Regions from separate parts of the Psychrobacillus sp. AK 1817 genome, predicted to be linked through region 3. Evidence: a T-box and tRNA genes for the amino acid it is inferred to sense, from the RefSeq annotation. Region 3 holds a T-box; the other regions hold tRNA genes.

Region 1 (4,983 bases), 1.5 Mb from region 3:
AACTCTAACGAAAAAAGTCCATCCAAAGTTTCCTGGATAGACTTTTTATTCGTTTGTCTTTTCATTTTTAAAGAAGGAAGCTATATCTTTAGCACTATCTTTTATGGTATACCATAGCCAATCGAATACTTGATTTATTTCCTCCGTTTTACCTGTAACATTTGCGGTAGAAGCCATATATTTAGAGCCGTCAATAATGGAACCATTAATAACTGTTAGATTACCATCCAGTTCACCATCTACTCTAACATCCCCATTTTTAACTACCAAGTCGCCTTTAACGACTTGTCCTTCAGGGATTATAACCGTTTCTCCCTCGACGATTACATGCTCTTGCTTAGTAAACGAAAATTGCTGATCGTTATTATAATTTGAGAAAAGTGCACTACTCATTAACAAAAGAAACATTGCAGCTGCAGTCATAACCGGATGTTGTCTGAACCATCTGCTTACTCCAGTATGTGATTTCTCTTTTGGAAGTCTAGACATAACGGACAGAGTAAAATCATTTGGTGCCTCTACATGAGCAGCACCCTTCACAAAAGCCACCACATCGCTCAGCTCGTGCATATGATTACGACATTCCGGGCATGATTGCAAGTGTGATTTGAGCTCCAGCTCGTGTTCACGACTAATTTCACCATCTAGATATTCATGCATATAGTGAACAATTCGTTCTGGACACGCACTCATCATGATTCCTCCTATTATAGATTAGGTTGTTTACTTAATTGTTTTCGAAGTGCTTCCCGACCTCTATGAATTCTTGTTTTCACTGTACCCAATGGGAGGTCTAAAATTTCACTAATTTCCTGTAAAGATAGTTCCTCCATATATTTAAGTACAATTGCGGATCGATACTTATCAGGAAGCCTGCTAATCTCATATTGAATTCTTTCTTGTAGCTCCAGCTTCATCAGTTCTTCCTCAGGAAGTTCCTCAGACGCTGCAATTTGGGAATACATATCTAGACCTTCCGTACCCTTTACTTCTGCATCTAAATAATAATCAGGCTTTTTTTTACGTATACGGTCGATACATAAGTTTGTTGCTATACGGTAAAGCCATGTTGAGAATTTTCTTTTTTGATCAAACGTGTGAATATTAATATAGGCTCGCACAAATGCTTCCTGTGCAATGTCCTCAGCCTCGTGACGATTGCCAAGCATTCGATAGCAAACTTGGAAAAGCCTATTTTGGTAAAGGTCGACAATCTCCGCGAATGCGTCTTTATCTCCTTTTAACACTTGTTTTATTCTCTTGTTAACTAACGCATCCATCGTGTGATTTTCCCCTCCGCTCTATGCGGCTGTCTCTACCTATACGTTTAAGGATTCAACAGGTTTCATTTTTTTATGTTATTTTTAATTTTATCAAACATTTCCAGCTTTGTGTTGATTTTAAAAAAAGAAAAAGCAGACCATTTGCCTGCTTTTCAAAAAAATACTTAAAACAATTATATTAAACTTTCTCCAAATAATGAGCCCATAAGTGCGACTGCCGCATCAGCTGTTCTATTTTTTTCATCCAGGATAGGGTTTACTTCCACAAACTCTGCTGAAGTAATTAAATGGGAAGAATACAGCATTTCCATAGCTAAGTGACTTTCACGATAGCTTATTCCACCTGGTACTGGTGTCCCTACTCCAGGAGTATAAAGTGGATCTAGTCCATCTAAATCTAATGATAAATGAACTCCGTCTACTTTACGTTCTAGGAAATAATCCATTGTTTGATTCATAACCTCTGTCATCCCGAGTTTATCTATTTCATGCATGGAGAAAACTTTAATACCTTTTTCTTTAATCAGTTCTCTTTCCCCTGGATCAACTGAACGTGCTCCGATGATTACAATGTTCTCCGGTTTAATCTTTGGCGCAAAGTCACGGATATTCACTAAATCATCATGACCTAGGCCAATACTTACTGCTAGCGGCATTCCGTGAATATTACCTGATGGAGATGTTTCAGCTGTGTTTAAGTCAGCATGAGCATCATACCAAATAACACCTAGATTTTCATATTGATCCGAGAGCCCTGCTAATGTACCAATTGCAATGCTATGGTCTCCTCCAAGGACAAGTGGAAATTCTCCTTCTGTCACAACGGAATGGACTTTGTTAGCTAAAGCTGTATTTGCTTCTATCACTTGTTCTAAATTTCGAAGAGTTGTATTAGGTGACTTTTCTTCTCTAGTTTGACTGATTAAAATGTCTCCTTCATCTTTCACCGTATGCCCAAGAGCTTTTAAACGCTCAACGACACCAGCATATCGTATGGCACTAGGTCCCATGTCGACTCCTCTTCTATTTTGCCCAAGATCCATAGGAACACCGATAATTGATACATTTAATTTATTCATTATTTTATACCCCCTTCAGTTCATACATCCATTGTAAATCCTAAGGGTCAGTTGGCTCAACCGAGCAATTTTATGTATATTTATTCAATAAAAACTTTAGTTGTTTTTTAACCTCTGCCCACTCATAATCCACAATGGAGTATACCACTGTATTTCTAACTGTTCCATCAGACCTGATGCGTTCATTTCTTAACACACCTTCTCTGATACCCCCAATCCTTTCAATTGCTTGTTGAGATGGCAAATTTAGCTCATCAGTTTTAAACTGTACGCGGATCATACCAAGATCTTCAAAGCAATAATTGAGCAGCAAAAGTTTACATGTCGTGTTCACATGTGTACGTTGATATTGTTTTCCATAGAAAGTAGAACCGATTTCACAAGCATGATTAACTCGATCTATGTTATAAATGCGAGTAGTACCCATTATTTTTTTGGTAGTAGTGTGTTCTACTACATAAGCAATAGCATTTTTTTGGTCATTCATCTGCTCAATACCAGCTTGTAGCCATTGCCTTAACTGCTGCTCATCCTCTATCTTATTTAGCATATATTTAAATACGCTAGGCTCGTATAGCTCCCATAGCATAGATATATCCGATTCGGTTAATAACCTTAACGTAACGTCTTTATGAGTTAATTTTTCCACCGATTACACACCCTTTGTTCTTTTTTCTAATCATAACGCTTTTAGAGTATGATGAATATATTTTTTGAATCAAAAAAACTCTTCCCATATTAAATGGAAAGAGTTTTATAGATGGAGCCTAGCGGGATCGAACCGCTGACCTCCTGCGTGCAAGGCAGGCGCTCTCCCAGCTGAGCTAAGGCCCCACAATTTATGCTGAGTTGTAATGGCTGGGGTACCTGGATTCGAACCAGGGCATGACGGAATCAAAATCCGTTGCCTTACCGCTTGGCTATACCCCAATAACTGGTGGAGGGGGACGGATTCGAACCGCCGAACCCTAAGGAGCGGATTTACAGTCCGCCGCGTTTAGCCACTTCGCTACCCCTCCAGGCTAATCATAAAACATAAATGGTGGAGGATGACGGGCTCGAACCGCCGACCCTCTGCTTGTAAGGCAGATGCTCTCCCAGCTGAGCTAATCCTCCGTTGCTGTGTCCTAATTAAAAACCGGACAATAAATATTTTAGCATAAAGCCTTCTTCAAAACAAGCACTTTTTTATGTATGTTTTACCTGCTCTTAGTAATGAGAAAAGCTTCCAACCGGATTTGAACCGGTGACCTCTTCCTTACCATGGAAGCACTCTACCTACTGAGCTATGGAAGCATAAAAATGGCTCCGAAGGTAGGACTCGAACCTACGACCGATCGGTTAACAGCCGATTGCTCTACCACTGAGCTACTTCGGAACGTTCTTATCATTTAAAGTACAAATATAATTATAACAAGTATACTTTAAATTTCAAGCTTAATTTAGATATTTTCCCAATGAAATATTTAAAATGTAATATTATAGAATTTAAGGAGTTGAAGTAAAATATTTTGTTTAAATATGTACTCTTTTTCTATATTTGGAATTATTTCATTGGAATTGCTTCACCATATTATATTGGCCTTTAAATATTTAATTATACATGGAAAGTTAGTTTAATTGATCCTTTTGAAATGGATAGTGTGTTTCCTGATGGCTTTGGACTGGTCTTTTGCTATAAGATAACCGAGGATTTTTTTGAGAGGGAATTGTTATCCTTCCTACGAGTAGAGCGGCTCCCGAAGATACAATTTCGGGAGCTATCCTATTTCTTTATAAGTGGAGGACTTCTTATCTTTTTATTAACAAGGCTATGTTAAAGTGAAAGGTTGATTTAAAATTCACAAAAAGTGAGCTGGAAAGTGTATCTTCAAGCTCATGCATTTACTGTCCATTTTACTAAAGTGATTATAAGTTAAAATAGGAAATAATGACTTCACCAAATGGTTGAAATCAAGCGAATTATTACTCTTGGTATAAACATTATGATGTTCCAGACCACTTCCACCAATCTCACCTAAAACTTCTTTAAAAAACCCATCCTGCTTTTCTTTTTTTCTTTGCCATCCAACATCTCCGAATCCCTTAATTTACACCTTCGGTAACGAAACTGCCGCGTTAGTGTAACGTGAACACCTTCATAATTTTTTTCTATTTTAACAATAATATTCAGTATTGATTAAATTAATTTTAATATATGTTGGGCAACCTTCACCATACCATTTTTCGATAAATTAACTTTTTTCTTTATCAGAGCCATTAACAATAATAGAACATTTGCATATATAAGAAACACTTAACATTATTAACGAATAGCTTCTTTAGATTTAGATGCTTTTGGGCTGCGAAACCAGATGGACGGCAATTTCTTCGTCAGCCGTAGTCGATCAGTTCTCGCGTATGCTATACGCTCCGAGCCTCTCTTCCTTGCTTCCTTGAACTCTTTGCCCCTCTGCTTTCTCGCACACTTGCTCAGATAGAAATGGTTAGTGCCTTCGGCACTTCTAATTTCTTTATAGAACAAACAAAAAGCCGCCACCGATTACTCGGTAACGACTTCCTATAGTGCCCAGCGACGTCCTACTCTTGCAGGGGAACCCCCAACTACCATCGGCGCGGCT
Region 2 (4,983 bases), 1.8 Mb from region 3:
GTTCCGCCGTACTCAGGATACACTCTGGAGGGAATGAATTTTGGACTACGGGGCTTTTACCCTATCCTGCGGACCTTTCCAGGTCGCTTCATCTAACTCATTCTTTTGTAACTCCGTATAGAGTGTCCTACAACCCCAAGAGGCAAGCCTCTTGGTTTGGGCTCTTCCCGTTTCGCTCGCCGCTACTCAGGGAATCGAATTTTCTTTCTCTTCCTCCAGGTACTTAGATGTTTCAGTTCCCTGGGTGTGTCTCAGATGCGCTATGTATTCACGCAAATGTACTGCCCCATTACGGGCAGTGGGTTTCCCCATTCGGAAATCTCCGGATCGAAGCTCACTTACAGCTCCCCGAAGCATATCGGTGTTAGTGCCGTCCTTCGTCGACTCCTAGTGCCAAGGCATCCACCGTGCGCCCTTATTAACTTAACCTAAAAGTTAAAAGTACTACACTTGCGATCACGTAAGTGATCACAATTTGAATATCTTGCGTTTGTTTCTTTTTTTGATGTCGTTTTATCCAGTTTTCAAAGAACAAAATTATTTCGTTGGTGGAGCCTAGCGGGATCGAACCGCTGACCTCCTGCGTGCAAGGCAGGCGCTCTCCCAGCTGAGCTAAGGCCCCGAAATAAAAAAAGGTATGGTGGGCCTAAATGGACTCGAACCATCGACCTCACGCTTATCAGGCGTGCGCTCTAACCAGCTGAGCTATAGGCCCTCTTTGAATTTCCATATCTATTATATGTTAATATACATGAACATTCAAAACTGAACTGCAAAACGTTAAGATACAGATAAAGATCTGTATTCCGAATATATCCTTAGAAAGGAGGTGATCCAGCCGCACCTTCCGATACGGCTACCTTGTTACGACTTCACCCCAATCATCTGTCCCACCTTCGGCGGCTGGCTCCCAAAAGGGTTACCCCACCGACTTCGGGTGTTACAAACTCTCGTGGTGTGACGGGCGGTGTGTACAAGGCCCGGGAACGTATTCACCGTGGCATGCTGATCCACGATTACTAGCGATTCCGGCTTCATGTAGGCGAGTTGCAGCCTACAATCCGAACTGAGAACGGTTTTATGGGATTAGCTCACCCTCGCGGGGTTGCGACCCTCTGTACCGTCCATTGTAGCACGTGTGTAGCCCAGGTCATAAGGGGCATGATGATTTGACGTCATCCCCACCTTCCTCCGGTTTATCACCGGCAGTCACCTTAGAGTGCCCAACTGAATGCTGGCAACTAAGATCAAGGGTTGCGCTCGTTGCGGGACTTAACCCAACATCTCACGACACGAGCTGACGACAACCATGCACCACCTGTCACCGCTGTCCCCGAAGGGAAAAGCCTATCTCTAGGCCGGTCAGCGGGATGTCAAGACCTGGTAAGGTTCTTCGCGTTGCTTCGAATTAAACCACATGCTCCACCGCTTGTGCGGGCCCCCGTCAATTCCTTTGAGTTTCAGTCTTGCGACCGTACTCCCCAGGCGGAGTGCTTAATGCGTTAGCTGCAGCACTAAGGGGCGGAAACCCCCTAACACTTAGCACTCATCGTTTACGGCGTGGACTACCAGGGTATCTAATCCTGTTTGCTCCCCACGCTTTCGCGCCTCAGCGTCAGTTACAGACCAGAAAGCCGCCTTCGCCACTGGTGTTCCTCCAAATCTCTACGCATTTCACCGCTACACTTGGAATTCCGCTTTCCTCTTCTGTACTCAAGTCCCCCAGTTTCCAATGACCCTCCACGGTTGAGCCGTGGGCTTTCACATCAGACTTAAAGGACCGCCTGCGCGCGCTTTACGCCCAATAATTCCGGACAACGCTTGCCACCTACGTATTACCGCGGCTGCTGGCACGTAGTTAGCCGTGGCTTTCTAATGAGGTACCGTCAAGGTACGAGCAGTTACTCTCGTACTTGTTCTTCCCTCACAACAGAGTTTTACGATCCGAAAACCTTCTTCACTCACGCGGCGTTGCTCCATCAGACTTTCGTCCATTGTGGAAGATTCCCTACTGCTGCCTCCCGTAGGAGTCTGGGCCGTGTCTCAGTCCCAGTGTGGCCGATCACCCTCTCAGGTCGGCTACGCATCGTCGCCTTGGTGAGCCGTTACCTCACCAACTAGCTAATGCGCCGCGGGCCCATCCTGTAGTGACAGCCGAGACCGTCTTTTAACATCTCCTCATGTGAGGAAATGGATTATTCGGTATTAGCCCCGGTTTCCCGGAGTTATCCCAATCTACAGGGCAGGTTGCCCACGTGTTACTCACCCGTCCGCCGCTAAATCAGAAGAAGCAAGCTTCTTCATCATTCGCTCGACTTGCATGTATTAGGCACGCCGCCAGCGTTCGTCCTGAGCCAGGATCAAACTCTCCATAATAGAGAACTTAAAAAGCTCATTTTGTTTTGCTGGCATCATCATTAAATGATGTCAAAAATTGTTTTGCGTCAATACAACCGAAGTTGTTTGATGCTATATGTCTTAACGTTTTGCATGTTCAGTTTTCAATGTTCATGGTGGAGCCTAGCGGGATCGAACCGCTGACCTCCTGCGTGCAAGGCAGGCGCTCTCCCAGCTGAGCTAAGGCCCCAATATTATAAATAACTGGTCGGGAAGACAGGATTCGAACCTGCGACCCCTTGGTCCCAAACCAAGTGCTCTACCAAGCTGAGCTACTTCCCGTATATATGGCGCGCCCGGCAGGAGTCGAACCCACAACCTTCTGATCCGTAGTCAGACGCTCTATCCAATTGAGCTACGGGCGCTAATGTTTCATAAAAGTGGTGCCGAGGACCGGAATCGAACCGGTACGGTAGTCACCTACCGCAGGATTTTAAGTCCTGTGCGTCTGCCAGTTCCGCCACCCCGGCACTTTGATGAATCTTTGGAGCGGAAGACGAGGTTCGAACTCGCGACCCCCACCTTGGCAAGGTGGTGTTCTACCACTGAACTACTTCCGCTCGGTTATTAAGTTAAATGGTGCGGGTGAAGGGAGTCGAACCCCCACGCCTTGCGGCGCTAGATCCTAAGTCTAGTGCGTCTGCCAGTTCCGCCACACCCGCATATTTATTTCACAAAAAGTGAATGAGCCATGTAGGATTCGAACCTACGACCCTCTGATTAAAAGTCAGATGCTCTACCAACTGAGCTAATGGCTCGAAAAATGGTGCCGGAGAAAGGACTTGAACCCTCAACCTACTGATTACAAGTCAGTTGCTCTACCAGTTGAGCTACTCCGGCAGGAGTAAAGTTATGGTGGAGGATGACGGGCTCGAACCGCCGACCCTCTGCTTGTAAGGCAGATGCTCTCCCAGCTGAGCTAATCCTCCTGGGTAATATTAATTTCTTATTACAAGCCCAGCGACGTCCTACTCTTGCAGGGGGAGACCCCCAACTACCATCGGCGCTGAAGAGCTTAACTTCCGTGTTCGGTATGGGAACGGGTGTGACCTCTTCGCCATCATCACTAGACTTGAATAATTTAATTGAAAGACAAGTTCTATTATAACAAGTTTGTAGAGTTTTACAAGCCTTATTATCAAAAAAATATTATTCTTTCAAAACTGAATAAACTGACATCATTAGAAACAAACAATTTGGTTAAGTCCTCGATCGATTAGTATTCGTCAGCTGCACGTGTCGCCACGCTTCCACCCCGAACCTATCTACCTCATCGTCTTTGAGGGATCTTACTTACTTGCGTAATGGGAAATCTCATCTTGAGGGGGGCTTCGTGCTTAGATGCTTTCAGCACTTATCCCGTCCACACATAGCTACCCAGCGATGCCCTTGGCAGAACAACTGGTACACCAGCGGTGTGTCCATCCCGGTCCTCTCGTACTAAGGACAGCTCCTCTCAAATTTCCTACGCCCACGACGGATAGGGACCGAACTGTCTCACGACGTTCTGAACCCAGCTCGCGTACCGCTTTAATGGGCGAACAGCCCAACCCTTGGGACCGACTACAGCCCCAGGATGCGATGAGCCGACATCGAGGTGCCAAACCTCCCCGTCGATGTGGACTCTTGGGGGAGATAAGCCTGTTATCCCCGGGTAGCTTTTATCCGTTGAGCGATGGCCCTTCCATGCGGAACCACCGGATCACTAAGCCCGTCTTTCGACCCTGCTCGACTTGTAGGTCTCGCAGTCAAGCTCCCTTCTGCCTTTACACTCTTCGAATGATTTCCAACCATTCTGAGGGAACCTTTGGGCGCCTCCGTTACACTTTAGGAGGCGACCGCCCCAGTCAAACTGCCCGCCTGACACTGTCTCCTACCCGGGTTACGGGTATGGGTTAGAATTTCAATACAACCAGGGTAGTATCCCACCGACGCCTCCTCCGAAGCTGGCGCTCCGGGCTCTAAGGCTCCTACCTATCCTGTACAAGTTGCACCAAAATTCAATATCAAGCTACAGTAAAGCTCCACGGGGTCTTTCCGTCCTGTCGCGGGTAACCTGCATCTTCACAGGTACTATAATTTCACCGAGTCTCTCGTTGAGACAGTGCCCAGATCGTTACGCCTTTCGTGCGGGTCGGAACTTACCCGACAAGGAATTTCGCTACCTTAGGACCGTTATAGTTACGGCCGCCGTTTACTGGGGCTTCAATTCGCACCTTCGCTTGCGCTAAGCACTCCTCTTAACCTTCCAGCACCGGGCAGGCGTCAGCCCCTATACTTCACCTTACGGTTTTGCAGAGACCTGTGTTTTTGCTAAACAGTCGCCTGGGCCTATTCACTGCGGCTCTTCTAGGCTATACACCCAAAAGAGCACCCCTTCTCCCGAAGTTACGGGGTCATTTTGCCGAGTTCCTTAACGAGAGTTCTCTCGCTCACCTTAGGATTCTCTCCTCGACTACCTGTGTCGGTTTGCGGTACGGGCACCTCCCACCTCGTTAGAGGCTTTTCTTGGCAGTGTGAAATCAGGAACTTCGGACTAAGTCCTCGCCATCACAGCTCAATGTTACAGAGTGCGGATTTGCCTAC
Region 3 (4,983 bases):
TTTTAGCATTAGATCCAGAAAATGCAGATGCTCATTACAATATGGGGGTATTATATGCCGTGTCTACTTCAGACACAGAAAGTGCCCTTAAGCATTTGAAAGAAGCTTTTACCATTCAACCAAACTATGATCAAGCAAGATATGTGTACGATATGATTTCTCTACGTAATTAAGAAAAAGTTAGGAGGCGGTTGTGATGACAAATGAAATGATTAATAATGAAAAGCAATTTATTGCTGGTCGACCAATCGTCTCTATTTTTCATAATCCCCAAAACCTATTCTCCATCATTAAATTAAAAGTAAAATCAACAAATACCGTATATAAGGAGAAAGAAATAATTGTAACTGGTTATTTTCCTCCATTGGTTTTGGAAGAGGCATATAAATTTACTGGTTATATTAAAAATCATCCTAAGTATGGGGTTCAGTTTCAGGTAGAAACTTTTCAAAAAGAAGTTCCTGCTACTGAGACAGGTATAGTCCATTATCTTTCAAGTGATATGTTTCCTGGAATAGGGAGAAAGACTGCTGAGCAGATTGTGAAAAAGCTTGGAGAAAATGCTATCAATCGAATTTTAGATGACCCTTCTGCATTGGATATTATTCCAAGGTTGGCAGAGGAAAAGAAGCAGACAATCAGAGCTACCTTAGAGCAAAATCTAGGCTTGGAAAAAGTAATGATTCAGCTAAATGAATGGGGCTTCGGTCCGCAAATAGCGATGAAAATCTATCAGGTCTATAGAGAAGAAACAATCTCTAAACTAACTGATAATCCATATCGTTTAATAGAGGATGTGGAGGGTGTTGGTTTTGTTCGTGCTGATGAGCTAGGCTATAAGCTTGGGATAAAAGGAAATCATCCGGACCGCATAAAAGCTGCTATCTACCATTTACTTCAATCATCTTCACTGAGTGAGGGACATGTTTTTCAATATGCTGAGCAACTTCTTGAAGACGTTAAAAGAATGCTTGAAAATGCCCAAAGAGAAGAAATCTCTTATGATGCTATAACCAAATGCTGTATTGAACTCGCAGAGGAAAGCCGTATTGTTGGGGAAGTTAACCGATTTTATATTCCTTCTCTATATTTTTCAGAGGTGGGTATCAGTTCGAAAGTGGAAACCTTGCTAACAGAAAAGGACCTTCATCATTTTCCGTTGTCGGAGATTAAAAAGCATTTAGGGGCATTAGAGGAGCGCTTAGGTGTTCAATATGCAAAAACACAAATTAAGGCGATTGAAACAGCTCTGAACTCTACTATAACTCTTTTAACGGGAGGGCCTGGAACCGGGAAAACGACTGTTGTCAGAGGAATCGTAGAGCTCTATGCAGAGCTACATGGACTTTCCTTAGATCCAAAAGAATGGGCGAAAGAACAAAAGCCGTTTCCTATTGTCCTGGCAGCTCCTACAGGGAGAGCTGCAAAGCGTTTAAGTGAATCGACCGAGCTACCAGCTATGACGATTCATAGACTACTCGGTTTTAATGGGCAAGAAGATAATGATACAGAAGGCAAAGAGATTGAAGGTAGATTAGTAATTATCGATGAGACTTCCATGCTAGACACGTGGCTAGGGCATCAGCTCTTAAAGGCAATCCCCAAAGACGCTCAAGTCATATTTGTAGGTGACCAAGATCAGTTGCCACCTGTTGGTCCGGGTCAGGTATTAAAGGATCTACTGGCTTGTAAAAGGATACCTACAGTGGAGCTTGTCGATATTTATCGTCAATCTGAAGGGTCCTCAATTATTGAGCTAGCACACGAGATGAAAAAAGGAAGTGTGCCTGCAACTCTAACTGCGAAAACTAAGGATCGCTCATTCATCAAGGCTTCTCCGGAACAAATTCCTAAAGTAGTAGAACAAGTCTTGAAAGCAGCATTATCGAAGGGACAATCCATCCGAGAAATTCAGGTTCTAGCTCCTATGTATCGTGGACCGGCTGGGATTGACACGCTAAATAAGATGATTCAAGAAATGGTCAATCCAAATCCAGACGGTACAAGAAAAGAGATGACCTTCGGAGAAACTATTTATCGGATAGGAGATAAAGTACTTCAGCTGGTCAACCAACCAGAAAGTAATGTCTTTAATGGTGATATGGGTGAGGTAGTGGCTCTTTTTAAAGCAAACGAAACAGTGGAAAAGAAAGAGATGCTAGTCGTATCATTTGATGGCAATGAAGTAACATATGAAAAAAATGATTTGAATCAAATTACTCTTGCCTATTGTTGCTCTGTCCATAAGTCACAAGGCAGTGAATTCCAAACGGTTATTATGCCGGTTACTAGAAGCTATATGAAAATGCTTAGACGCAATTTGTTGTATACAGGTATAACAAGAGCAAAAAACTTTTTAATTCTTTGTGGCGATCCGGAAGTTTTTACTTTTGGAGTGAAACGAACGGATGATTTACAGCGTTTAACAACGTTAAAGGAACGTCTTGCGGACGAAGAAACAGTAGAAGATGCAAAATCAATAGCTGAAGAAATAGAAGCAAAAGAAGTTACAAGTCAATCTACGCATGATGATTTAGTCACTACTTATTTATCCTCAGACAATTATCATTCGATTGACCCAATGATTGGCATGAAGGGTATAAATCCCTATCAGTTCTTAGATTCGGATTGACAGAGGACAAATAGTTACTTATAATCAGAATTGTATATATGAAAATGTAGACGGAGAAAGTACTATTGTTAGCTGATTAGAGAAGGGTTCCATGGCTGAAAGAATCCCCAGATTATAACAATTAGGAAAGCTACTTCTGAGTGCAGCTAATACCTGCCGTTTAACCGCGTTAAGGTTTCTTGAGAGACATGGCAGAAATACACTGCTATGTAACTAGGGTGGTACCGCGAAATAATAGCTTTCGTCCCTTTTAGGGATGAGGGCTTTTTTTATTTTATTTTTTTAGGAGGAATGAAAGATGAAACAGTTAACAGGTGCACAAATTAGACAAATGTATTTAGATTTCTTTATCGAAAAAGGCCATACACAAGAGCCTTCAGCGCCACTTGTACCCATTAATGATCCATCATTATTATGGATAAATAGTGGTGTTGCAACTCTAAAAAAATATTTTGATGGACGAGTGATTCCTGATAATCCCCGTATCACCAATGCACAAAAATCAATCCGTACGAATGACATTGAAAATGTGGGAAAGACGGCAAGACACCATACCTTCTTTGAAATGTTAGGGAATTTCTCAATTGGAGAATATTTCAAAAAGGAAGCTATCCAATGGGCGTGGGAATTTCTAACTGATGAAAAATGGATGGCTTTTGAACCCGAAAAACTATCAATTACGATCCATCCTGAGGATGAAGAAGCATATGTTATTTGGAGAGATGAGATCGGCATTCCAGAAGAAAGACTTATTCGATTAGAAGGGAATTTCTGGGACATTGGAGAAGGTCCAAGTGGTCCAAACTCCGAAATATTCTATGACCGAGGTGAGTCCTATGGCAATGATATAAATGATCCTGAGCTATATCCAGGAGGAGAAAATGAACGTTATTTAGAAATTTGGAATTTAGTTTTCTCTGAGTTTAACCATAACCCTGATCATACGTACACTCCACTTCCAAAGCAAAACATTGATACAGGCATGGGCTTGGAGCGTATGGCTAGTGTGGTGCAAAATGTTCCAACCAACTTCGACACAGATTTATTTATACCTATCATTCGACAAACAGAACAAATTTCTGGAAAAGAATATAGACTAAATAGTGTAGACGACGTTGCATTCAAAGTAATTGCAGATCACATTCGAACTGTTGCTTTTGCGATTGGAGATGGGGCTTTACCTTCAAATGAGGGAAGAGGTTATGTACTTAGAAGGCTACTACGCAGAGCAGTTCGTTTTGCAAAACAGCTAGGAATCGACCAACCATTTTTATTTGAACTAGTGCCTGTTGTAGGAGAAATTATGCAAGATTTCTATCCAGAGGTTACAGAAAAGAAAGATTTTATTATGCGAGTTATTAAAACGGAGGAAGAAAGATTCCACGAAACGTTACATGATGGACTTAGCATTTTAGAAAAGGTTATCGCAGAACAACGAGCTAAGGGAGAATCATTTATTCCTGGTACTACAACCTTCACGTTGTATGATACTTATGGATTTCCTATTGAATTGACCGAAGAATACGCAGAGGAAGCTAATATGACGGTTGACCATGAAGGGTTTAGAGCGGAAATGGAAGCACAGCGTTCTAGAGCACGTGCTGCTCGTCAAAACGTAGATTCCATGCAAGTTCAGTCAGAGGTATTTAGTAACCTTCAAGATGCTAGCGAATTTATAGGCTATGATACTCTTAGTGTAACAACAAAAGTTTCTTCTATAGTTTTGGGGAAAGATCTTGTAAAATCTGCACATGAAGGCGAAGAGGTAAAAGTTATATTAACGCAAACGCCTTTCTATGCTGAAAGTGGTGGGCAGATCGCAGATCATGGTGTAATCGAAAATGATAACTTCCGAGGCTTTGTAAAAGATGTCCAAAAGGCTCCAAACGGACAGAATCTTCATACTATAGTAATTGAATCAGGAGAAATGATTGTTGAAGCAGAGGTTGTGGCAACAGTGGACCAAAAGCTAAGAGGCCTGACGATTAAAAATCACTCTGCTACACATATTTTGCATCAAGCACTAAAAGATGTGTTAGGAAGCCATGTAAACCAAGCGGGCTCATACGTTGGACCCGACCGACTTAGATTTGACTTTTCTCACTTTGGACAAGTTACAAAGGAAGAACTTGAAACAATTGAGCGTATAGTTAACGAGAAGGTGTGGGATAATATTCCGGTAGTAACTGGCTACCATAATATCGATGAAGCTAAAAGTATGGGCGCAATGGCTCTTTTTGGTGAAAAATACGGGGATATAGTTAGAGTCGTTCAGATGGGAACTTATTCTTTAGAGCTTTGCGGTGGTGTACATGTTAAAAATACATCAGAAATTGGCTACTTCAAAATTC

The links. A T-box is a leader RNA that pairs with one kind of tRNA and senses whether it is charged. The one in region 3 lies ahead of alaS (alanine--tRNA ligase), so its partner is inferred to be a tRNA-Ala.
Region 1: it has a tRNA-Ala gene. The T-box ahead of alaS (alanine--tRNA ligase) is inferred to sense a tRNA for this amino acid. The anticodon was not compared.
Region 2: it has a tRNA-Ala gene. The T-box ahead of alaS (alanine--tRNA ligase) is inferred to sense a tRNA for this amino acid. The anticodon was not compared.

Annotation. Positions count from the first base shown of each region.
Region 1 is NZ_CP031739.1:2,683,549-2,688,531, reverse strand. It holds gene D0S48_RS13435 (anti-sigma factor family protein) at 46-693, opposite strand; gene sigW (RNA polymerase sigma factor SigW) at 708-1,280, opposite strand; gene rocF (arginase) at 1,457-2,362, opposite strand; gene D0S48_RS13420 (GNAT family N-acetyltransferase) at 2,433-3,011, opposite strand; tRNA gene D0S48_RS13415 (tRNA-Ala) at 3,124-3,196, opposite strand; tRNA gene D0S48_RS13410 (tRNA-Gln) at 3,218-3,292, opposite strand; tRNA gene D0S48_RS13405 (tRNA-Tyr) at 3,298-3,381, opposite strand; tRNA gene D0S48_RS13400 (tRNA-Val) at 3,403-3,478, opposite strand; tRNA gene D0S48_RS13395 (tRNA-Thr) at 3,586-3,658, opposite strand; tRNA gene D0S48_RS13390 (tRNA-Asn) at 3,666-3,740, opposite strand.
Region 2 is NZ_CP031739.1:2,379,359-2,384,341, forward strand. It holds rRNA gene D0S48_RS11760 (23S ribosomal RNA) at 1-429, opposite strand, end outside; tRNA gene D0S48_RS11765 (tRNA-Ala) at 547-622, opposite strand; tRNA gene D0S48_RS11770 (tRNA-Ile) at 639-715, opposite strand; rRNA gene D0S48_RS11775 (16S ribosomal RNA) at 823-2,376, opposite strand; tRNA gene D0S48_RS11780 (tRNA-Ala) at 2,512-2,587, opposite strand; tRNA gene D0S48_RS11785 (tRNA-Pro) at 2,603-2,679, opposite strand; tRNA gene D0S48_RS11790 (tRNA-Arg) at 2,686-2,762, opposite strand; tRNA gene D0S48_RS11795 (tRNA-Leu) at 2,779-2,867, opposite strand; tRNA gene D0S48_RS11800 (tRNA-Gly) at 2,883-2,957, opposite strand; tRNA gene D0S48_RS11805 (tRNA-Leu) at 2,975-3,059, opposite strand; tRNA gene D0S48_RS11810 (tRNA-Lys) at 3,083-3,155, opposite strand; tRNA gene D0S48_RS11815 (tRNA-Thr) at 3,162-3,237, opposite strand; tRNA gene D0S48_RS11820 (tRNA-Val) at 3,251-3,326, opposite strand; rRNA gene rrf (5S ribosomal RNA) at 3,353-3,468, opposite strand; rRNA gene D0S48_RS11830 (23S ribosomal RNA) at 3,594-4,983, opposite strand, start outside.
Region 3 is NZ_CP031739.1:107,921-112,903, forward strand. It holds gene D0S48_RS00505 (tetratricopeptide repeat protein) at 1-173, shown strand, start outside; gene D0S48_RS00510 (SF1B family DNA helicase RecD2) at 197-2,632, shown strand; T-box leader at 2,671-2,884, shown strand; gene alaS (alanine--tRNA ligase) at 2,931-4,983, shown strand, end outside.